Regions from separate parts of the Vreelandella sp. 162(4c) genome, predicted to be linked through region 2. Evidence: predicted binding sites of a transcription regulator. Region 2 holds the regulator's gene; the other holds the start of a gene.

Region 1 (4,925 bases), 200 kb from region 2:
CGGAAACGGCGGTAAAAGAGAGCCGCGAACGGGTGCGCAGTGCACTGGTTAATGCAGGCTTTGATTTTCCCAATACCCGCCGTATTACCTTAAACCTCGCCCCCGCCGATCTACCTAAGGAGGGTGGCCGTTTTGATCTGCCCATTGCCCTAGGTATCCTCGCCGCCTCCGGGCAAATTCCCGTGGAAGCGCTGGAAGGTATGGAGTGCGCTGGTGAGCTGGCCCTGGATGGCAAGCTGCGCGCGGTGCCGGGCATACTGCCCTTTGCCCTGGCCACCCGGCGGGCGAAAAAAGCACTGATCATTCCCCGCGACTGCGCCGATGAAGCCGCCCTGGCAGGCGATTTGCCGGTGCTGCCTGCCGATACTCTCTGGCAGGTAGTGGCGCACTTACTCGCTCAAGAGAAGATACCCCCGCACAAGCTCAGCGCTTCGGTGAAAACCACCGCCCCGGTGGATGACCTTGCCGATGTGCGCGGCCAACAGCAGGCTCGCCGTGCGCTGGAAGTCGCGGCGGCCGGGGGGCATAACCTGTTGTTTGCAGGCCCTCCTGGCACCGGCAAAACCATGCTGGCCAGCCGCCTGCCGGGCATTCTGCCGCCGCTCTCTGAGGAGGATGCTCTGGCAGTCGCTGCTGTGCGCTCGGTTTGCGGGTTACCGCTGGAAGCGGACTGGGGAAGAAGGCCATTTCGACAGCCCCATCACAGTGCCAGCGGCGCCGCCCTGGTAGGTGGCGGCTCAAAACCCAAACCCGGTGAGATTTCGCTGGCCCACCACGGCGTGCTGTTCTTGGATGAGCTGCCGGAGTTTTCCCGCCATGTGCTAGAGGTACTTCGGCAACCGCTGGAAACCGGCGAGATTCATCTCGCACGCGCCAGTCATGAACGTCGCTACCCTGCTCAATTTCAGTTAGTAGCCGCAATGAATCCCTGCCCCTGCGGCCACTTGGGCGACCCACGCCAGCGCTGTCAGTGTACCGCCAGCCAAATCCAGCGTTATCAAGCACGGCTTTCCGGGCCATTGCTAGACCGTATCGATCTGCAAGTGGAAGTGCCCGCGCTGCCGCCAGAGCAGCTCACCGCACAAACCCAAGGCGAGTCGTCAGAAGCCGTGCGCGAGCGGGTGATGGCCGCCCGAGAACGCCAAATGGCCCGTGGCGCGCTGAATAGCCAGCTAAGCGGCAAAGCCCTGGAAGCCGCCTGCGCGCTTAACGATGAAGAGCGCGCCTGGCTCGCGGGCGTGCTGGAAAAGCTCAAGCTCTCCGCCCGCGCCTATCACCGCGTACTGCGTGTAGCACTGACCCTTGCCGACCTTCAGGGCGAACCCAAACCCACCCAGCCGCATCTAATTGAGGCGATTGGATACCGACAGTTGGATCGGATGCTAAAAGGGACTTAGCATTGAAATAGTCGATTACCACTCATAAAGGGAGGTGACAAAATGGCAAAACTTCCTAATATCCATCCCGGTGAAATTTTGTACGAAGATTTCATGCAGCCAATGGCGCTGAGTAAAAATGCGCTGGCTAAGCAGATGGGCGTCCCAGCGACCCGCATTGGTGAAATCACCTTGGGCCGCCGAGCGATTACGGCAGATACTGACTTACGTCTAGCCAAGGTCTTCGGCACGAGCGAAGGTTACTGGCTTCGTTTGCAGAACGCCTACGACCTGGAAGAAGCCCGCCGTCACCAAGTGGCATGACCAGCTCTCTCATTTAACGACTCAAACACCCGTACTTACATTGAGGCCATTGGATACCGCCAGCTGGATCGGATGCTAAAGGGGGGCGTAAGCCCCCGAAAGCCGGACGGTTAGTGGGTGGCGGCCAGTGAGTCCACTAGGCGCTGACACAGCGCATCCAGCTTCTGCCCCGTGGTTTCATCATGTAACGCGCCACTATCGTTGAAGGCGCTGCCAGCTTTCGCCAGCGACAATGGCTGTGGCAGCACGACCAGCCCCAGATTGGCTAACAGTTGTTGACCAAGCGGTAGCGCACGGATGCCACCTAGCCCACCAGGGGAAGCCGCCACCAGCGCTGCCCACTTACCGGCAAATAACTTGAGCCCCGGCGTATCCTGATAAGGTCGTGACAGCCAGTCCAGTGTGTTTTTCAGCAGCGGCGTGATAAAGCCGTTGTACTCTGGCGAAGCGATCATCACTGCCTGGTGATCCGCCAGAATCTCACGCAGCTTCAGCACATTCTCCGGCACGCCCCGGGCTTCAATATCTTCATCAAACAGTGGGCAGGGATAATCTTTTAAATCGATAAAGGTTGCTTCCCCGCCAAGCGCCTCAATACGCTTGGCGGCCAGCTTGGCTAGCTGCTTGTTCAGTGACGCTTCTCGGGCACTGCCTGCAAAGACCAGTACCTTTTTGACCGATGATCCCATTGCCATTTCCTCTTTGAATAATGTATTTGAAAGCCACACCATTTATTAATATTTACGCCTGTTGAGCAAGACGTATTTTACGACTCAGGGCCAGACTCGACGTGAAACCCTGCTGCCATTAAAACGTCTGCACTTTGTCATTCAACTATCACTATTACGGATGAAAATTAGCAAAAGCTGCACCTGCCCTAATTTTTCCTCCGAAATGGTGAAATAGTGATGACAAAGCCGTTACTAGCGACTGCTCTACTCGCCTTTGCGTTTACCAGTGCGGCACACGCCCAGCAGAGTTTTCCCGCCACATTGTCCGGCCATGCCCAGCTACCCGGCAGCACCTTTGTGGCAGCTCCTTCCGGTGCCGCTGAGCACTATAACGTCTCAGGCCGTTTTACTGGCCAAGAGGGCCGCGTTGAGCAGTTGTATACGAACATGCAAGCCACCGGCTTAGCGCTACCCTTCCCCAGCCAGCCCCTGCAGGGTTTTTCAGGTATTCGCTCACTTGGCAATGACCGTTTCCTGGTGTTGACCGATAACGGCTTTGGCTCCAAGGCGAACTCCTCCGACGTCATTCTGATGTTTAACATCATAAAGACCGACTGGGACACTGGGCGTGTCATCATCGAGGAAACCGTTCAACTCTCGGATCCAAACCGCAAGGTGCCCTTCCCGATTATGAATGAAGCCACTCCTGGTCGTTTTTTAACCGGGGCTGATTTCGATATTGAATCGATACAGCCGGTGGGCGATAGCTACTGGATTGGCGATGAGTTTGGCCCGTGGATTATCCAGGTGGATAATCAGGGCGAAGTTCTGCAAGTGCTGGCCACCAATCCTGGTGGGACGCTGATGCGCTCCCCCGACAATGCCTTTGCCCTCACCCCGAACCCTGGCGCGCCTCTCGCTGATGATGTGAGGGTGTTTCGCTCCGGTGGTTATGAGGGCATGGCGCTCTCCGAAGACCAAACAACCCTCTACCCCTTACTGGAAAAGCCCATCTGGGATAGCAACGCCAACGCCCCGGAAACGATTGATGGCACCCCCGTATTAAGAATGTTCGAGCTCAACACTAAAACCGGCGAATGGGGCGACACAACCCGCTACTACCCCTTGGAATCAGCGGATCACGCCATCGGCGATTTCAACCTCATTGGCGGAACTCGCGGCTTGATCATCGAGCGTGATAGCCGCCAGGGCGACCCGCGAGAAGAGTGGGCAGACAACCCTGCCGAGTTCAAACGCATCTATCTCGTCGATCTCGAACGTACGGACGAGCAGGGTGTGCTTGAGAAAATCGCCTATATCGACTTGATGGACATCCAGGATCCAGAGGGCCTTGCACCGCGCGGCACGATCAACGGCACCTTTAACTTTCCCTTTGTGACCATTGAGAACGTGGATCGTGTCGATGAGAGCACCATCGTGGTCGCCAATGACAACAACTACCCTTTCTCGATTGGCCGCCAGCAAGGCCGCGCCGATGATAATGAGCTAATACTGCTCGATGTAGAGGACTTCCTGAACGCCCAGTAATGTGAGCAAGCGTGGGGCCGGGGCGCTCAATTATGACCCTAGCCTCACGTTAAAACGTCAGCAATCTCTCGACAAATTCAGCCAATATGCTGGCGGACTTCCTGTAACTGGAGACGCAGGCTTTCTATCGGTTGCGCACCATTAATCAGCCATCTGTCTTCAACAATCAATGTCGGCACCGACTGAACTCCCAACTTGGACGCGAGGTGGTGATCCTTTTCCACCGCCTGCTGAGTTGTTTCCGAGAGCACGTCTAGATCATAACGAACCATGTCGAGCCCGATTTCTTCAGCCAGTGATCGCAGCACCTGGCTATCACCGATATTGCGGCTCTCCGTCAGGTGCGCGTACTGAACACGATCAAACATACGCCAGTGCCCTTGTTGACCTGCCTGCATTTCAGCCGCCTTACACGCCAGCGCGCCAGGCATCCCGTGAGGATACTCGAAGGTTTGGGCACGCATACCATCAATGTTGATACGCGGGGTATCCTCTGCGGCAACGCATTTTTCCCAATGACCGAGAATTGTTTCTTTGGCATCACCCATAGAGCCGAAGGCTTCTAGCATAGCTTCTCTACTTGCTTGAAGCGTAAAGCACTGGTGATGCACATCCAGGTTCAACTGCTTCGCAAGCGAGTGCAGCCGGGGAGAGAGAAGGTAACACCAACCGCAAACAACATCGTGCACAAACACCACCTTTAATGGATGCATGTCTCACCTCCCCCTCTAATCGTTGTGTGAACTGAGCGAACGCGCAATGGATGCCACGTGCTGACCCTGAAATTCAGCAATGCGCAGCTCTACCGCCGACGGCTGCCGCGAGCCATCTGTCGCCGCCAAGGTTGATGCGCCATAGGGTGTGCCTCCGCTGATCTCGTCCATCGTCGTAAGGTCGGGACAAGAATAAGGTACCCCCACGATGACCATGCCGTGGTGTAACAAGGTGGTATGGAAGGACAATAGGGTGCTCTCTTGACCTCCATGCTGACTCGCGGTGGAAGTGA
Region 2 (4,925 bases):
TTGCGAAAAAAGAAGCGCTAAACCGAGTCGTTAAAAAAGTTGCTGAAACAAAAGCCTTTCAGTGCCCATGTTACACTAGCCAACCCGTTAATTGCCCTGGAGAACTCGGTGACGGCTGCTGCTTTTCGGCAAACTCCTCTATTTTCCCGCTGGCGCCCGATTGATGCGGCGCGCCCGGCGATGAGTGCTTCCTGGTGGCAGTGGGTTGCCTCCACCGACTCGTTAACCGCCCGCTTAATGGTCGCAGGTGGCGAGAAGCCGTTTCGAGTACGACTGCTGCGCCAGGGGGTTGGTTGGCCGCGCCAGGATGAGGCTCAGGCGCTGGGCATTGGTGCCAAGCGTTACGCCTGGCTGCGGGAAGTGGCGCTGTGCTTAGATGGAACGCCATGGGTGGTGGCGCGCTCGGTCGCCCCGCTCTCACAGGTAAAGGGCCAACGGCTAGAGTGCTTGGGCGAGCGCTCGCTAGGTAGTTGGCTATTTCGCCAGCCGGGTTTAGTGCGTGGGCCATTGGAAGTAACGACGCATTCCCCCCAGTTTGCTAGCGTCAACGGCATACAGGAAGGCTGTGCCTGGGGAAGGCGCTCTGTTTTTTATCACGGCTGTAAGCACGGCAGTCTGTCATTATTAGTGCAAGAGTATTTTTTGACGGCGATGGCGGATGATCTTGGCCTGCCTTCGCGCTAGGCTAGCGCCTGCATCTTATTCTTCGTGAGGTAAGCATGGATCGTTCACTGTTGCGGCCGAAGGGATGGGCTCGCGTGGCAGATTTTTTACAGCTGATGCGCTTGAATCGGCCGATAGGCACATGGCTTTTGATGTGGCCGACGCTGTGGGCATTATGGGTGGCTGCGGAAGGTGTACCAGGGCGAAATGTGCTGCTGATTTTTGTGGCCGGCGTTTATGTGATGCGCGCTGCGGGCTGCGTGGTCAATGACTATGCGGATCGCCACTTCGATGGGCATGTGAAACGCACAAAACAACGTCCGCTAGCGACGGGCCGTATCAGCGAAACCGAAGCTCAACTGCTGTTTATCGCCCTGGTGGCCGCTGCGTTTATTCTGGTATTACTGACCAACTGGTTTACGGTGCTGCTCTCGCTGGGCGGGGTGCTGCTGGCGATTATTTATCCGTTTATGAAGCGCTATACCCACTTTCCTCAGGTGGTGCTGGGCGCGGCTTTTTCCTGGGCAATTCCGATGGCTTTTGGCGCCGTGCTCGGCCACGTGCCGCTGGAAGCATGGCTGCTATTCTGCGCTAATGTGTGCTGGACAGTGGCCTACGATACCCAGTACGCCATGGTCGATCGCGACGACGATTTAAAAATTGGCATTAAATCGACGGCCGTGCTGTTTGGAAATGCGGATCGTTTGATTATCGGCTTACTCCAGCTAGCCACCCTGGGGTTGCTGGCTTGGGTAGGCTGGCGGGTTGGTTTAGGTGGTTTCTTCTGGTTAGGGCTAGCGGCAATGGCAGCGACTTTTCTGCATCAGCAGCGCTTAATTCGCGACCAGGAGCGGGATGCCTGCTTCCAGGCGTTTCTCAATAATCACTGGTCGGGACTGCTGATTTTTGCCGGTATCGCGCTAAGTTGGTGGCCTGCGGCTGGCTGATCGAGGCGATTGTCATGTAATTGTCATCAAGTCATGGTGTTATCGTCACTGACATGTCATTGATCTGTTTATCTTTGAACTGTTTTTCTTTGAACTAGTTTCTTTGAACACCGTGAGGCTCTGGTATGACCGCCAAGACCGTTCTGATTGTCGATGATGAGGCGTCGATTCGCGAGATGATCGCGGTAGCGCTGGAAATGGCTGACTATCGCGTGCTCGAAGCGGATAACGCCCAGGATGCCCATGCCATGGTGGTCGACCACCAACCCGATTTACTGCTGCTGGACTGGATGATGCCCGGCACTAGCGGTATTGAGCTGGCGAGACGCCTAAAACGTGAAGAAACCACCGCTGAAATCCCGATTATTATGCTCACCGCGAAAGGCGAAGAGGATAATAAAATTCAAGGGCTTGAAGCCGGTGCCGATGATTATATCACCAAGCCTTTTTCACCCCGGGAATTGGTGGCACGGCTAAAAGCGGTGCTGCGCCGTGCGACGCCACGTGGCGTTGAAGACCCGATTGAGATTAACGGCCTGCTGCTTGATCCGGTGAGCCACCGGGTAAGTGCCCACGGCAAAGCGCTGGAAATGGGCCCCACCGAGTACCGTTTGCTGCAGTTTTTTATGACTCACCAAGAGCGCGCTTACACACGTAGCCAGCTGCTTGACCAAGTGTGGGGCGGCAATGTTTACGTTGAAGAGCGCACGGTCGATGTGCATATCCGCCGCTTGCGTAAAGCGCTGGGTGACGTGCATCAAAACCTGATCCAAACGGTTCGGGGTACCGGTTACCGTTTCTCTGCACGGGTGTAAATGTGCGTTTATGGAGTCGTGAGCTGTGGCGAATAGCGTGGCTGGCCACGCTGGGCACTTGCTTGGGCTGGCTGTTGGGCTCGGCTGGGCTGGGGCTCGCAGCAGGGCTTGCGGGATGCCTGTTTTACCACTTACGACAGTTACGCGAACTCTATTTGTGGCTCACCCTCCACCCTAACGATGAACCGCCTGCCGCTCGCGGGATGTGGGGCGAGCTATTCGATCGTTTATACCGCTATCAAAAAAGTCAGCGCATCACCCAAAGCCGTCTGCGGGCTACTTTGGCACGTATTCAAGAGTCGTCTGAAGCAATGCGTGATAGCGTGGTCATGCTTGATCGCCACGGTGATTTGGAGTGGTGGAACAGCGCCGCCACCGCCATGCTGGGGCTACAAACCGCCCATGATCGTGGTCAACACATTACCAACCTGCTGCGCGACCCGGGCTTTATCAGCTATTTTAATTCGCGTAACTACAGTGAGCCGTTAACGCTCACCTCACCGATTGATGAACGGCGAATCCTGCAGTATCAAATTACCCTCTATGGTGACGACGAACGCTTAGTGATGGCTCGCGATATCACCCGCTTGCATCGTCTTGAGCAGATGCGGCGCGACTTTGTCGCCAACGTTTCCCATGAGTTACGTACGCCGCTGACCGTTCTCTCCGGCTATTTGGAAACCTACAGTGATATCTCCGACCAGCTTCCGCCGCGCTTGGGACGTAGTATTCAGCAAATGCAGGAACAGACCCAGCGGATGCAGAATCTGGTCAACGATTTATTGCTGCTCTCGCGTTTGGAAATTGACCAGGGCGGCCAAGATCATCATCCACTGCCACTCGAGCCTTTACTGCAAAGCGTTTGTGATGATGCGCTGGCCCTATCGCATCAACGTCATACCATTACCGTCGCCCTTGAGAGCGATGCCCGACTGTTAGGCAGTGAACAGGAGATTCGCAGCGCCGTCTCTAACCTTGCCTTTAATGCGGTTCGCTACACGCCTGCTGGCAGCCAAATCACCCTGCGCTGGAAAGCTAGCGCTACTGGTGGCGGCTATATCGATGTGGAAGATAACGGTGAAGGGATTGATCCCGTTCATATTCCCCGACTAACAGAACGCTTTTACCGTGTTGATAAGGGGCGCAGCACTGCGACTGGCGGCACAGGTTTAGGCTTGGCGATCGTTAAGCACGTGCTATTGCGCCACGATGCGCAACTACAAATTGAGTCCCTTCCCGGCAAGGGTGCGTTGTTTCGCTGCGCCTTCCCCCCCTCGCGTCTTGTTTAATTTAGCAAGTCATTCCATCGCATAATATTTGTAACAATGTGCAATATTGGCATGCAAGGTTGGTAAAGCTTTACCCATGTGCCATTTTTACACAGCTCAAAGCGTTGTGTCGTGACTCAGTTGATGCCTTTTTGGCATAACTTATTTTTAAGTAAGAGTTTGATTTTGTTGTTTTTATTTATATTCTTCAGTTTTTTGGCATGCCTTCTGCAGAGTACAGATTGAAGGAAGATGACCGCAGGAATTGCTGGCTTCTCAGTAAGCCTTTCTTTCTTCATTAAGCGGTACTAAACAGCGATCGGAGGTAGGATATGACGTCCAAGGATTTTCTCAAGAAAGCTGGCATTTTAGGTGTATCTTTTGGTCTGATGGCAAGCCCATTAGCTTTTGCACAAACTGATGAAAATTCGGCGATTGACGAAAACCAAGGTATTACCGCTGACGAGCAACCGATGGATTCCCAAGGTACCGGTAGTTCAACTGGCAGTGATACAACAGACATGACTGACGATTTAACCCATGACGAAGGTGATGGTGCCAGCGACATGGATCCGCAATCAAGCAGTCACTCAGACGATGCTGAGTATGACAAGGATGAGCTTGTAGAAGAAAATGGCGGTAGCTAATTATCTATGACCTTTTAGATATCATTAAAAGCTTTTCAGAGAATGAATAAGCGATTAACAGGATGTTACAAAAGCAAGAATGCTTTTAAGATTCACGGATGAATCAGTAGGCAATCAGAACACTAGTCAGGGTTAATTCCAAGGTTGGAGCCCCGCACAAGGAGTGGAAGCTAGCGTTAGTTATTACCTATAGCCAATTCTGATATCGGGCCCCGCAATGCGGGGCCTAATTTTTGCTGCCTACTTTTTATCTCGCTTATTCCCCCGCTACTTTCTCCCCTATCTTTTCCGCCGATCTTTCTTTGCGCCTCTCTATCCAATGCCATGTTTTGTTTTTTATGAATTGATGCCGTAGCGCTTTGTTGGCATCGAGCCTTTTATTTTGCTGAGTGTGTCATAAAGGCACAGACAGTTTTGCGCATGTGTCATTAGTGCACATGTAATTAGCGTGCTTTTGTTTTTAGCGGCGTATAATTGTGCGCAATGTATTTATTTTAAATTATTGATTTATATAAGTATTTTATTTTTATAAGAGAGTTGGCATTACATATGCTCTCTAGAGGTAGTGAAGCTAGCCGCAGTGAG

The links. The regulator PhoB, encoded in region 2, activates phosphate uptake and scavenging genes when phosphate is short. The targets are predictions, from matches to a motif close to TGTCATANNNNTGTCANA.
Positions count from the first base shown of each region.
Region 1: the regulator PhoB is predicted to act here: its motif matches at 2,525-2,542, upstream of AC4EYZ_RS13190 (esterase-like activity of phytase family protein).

Region 1 is NZ_CM176981.1:2,853,705-2,858,629, reverse strand. It holds gene AC4EYZ_RS13205 (YifB family Mg chelatase-like AAA ATPase) at 1-1,397, shown strand, start outside; gene AC4EYZ_RS13200 (HigA family addiction module antitoxin) at 1,440-1,700, shown strand; gene AC4EYZ_RS13195 (NADPH-dependent FMN reductase) at 1,811-2,389, opposite strand; gene AC4EYZ_RS13190 (esterase-like activity of phytase family protein) at 2,609-3,919, shown strand; gene AC4EYZ_RS13185 (DsbA family oxidoreductase) at 3,997-4,632, opposite strand; gene wrbA (NAD(P)H:quinone oxidoreductase) at 4,648-4,925, opposite strand, start outside.
Region 2 is NZ_CM176981.1:2,651,459-2,656,383, forward strand. It holds gene AC4EYZ_RS12190 (chorismate--pyruvate lyase family protein) at 109-684, shown strand; gene ubiA (4-hydroxybenzoate octaprenyltransferase) at 720-1,610, shown strand; gene phoB (phosphate regulon transcriptional regulator PhoB) at 1,736-2,425, shown strand; gene phoR (phosphate regulon sensor histidine kinase PhoR) at 2,428-3,714, shown strand; gene AC4EYZ_RS12210 (hypothetical protein) at 4,026-4,340, shown strand.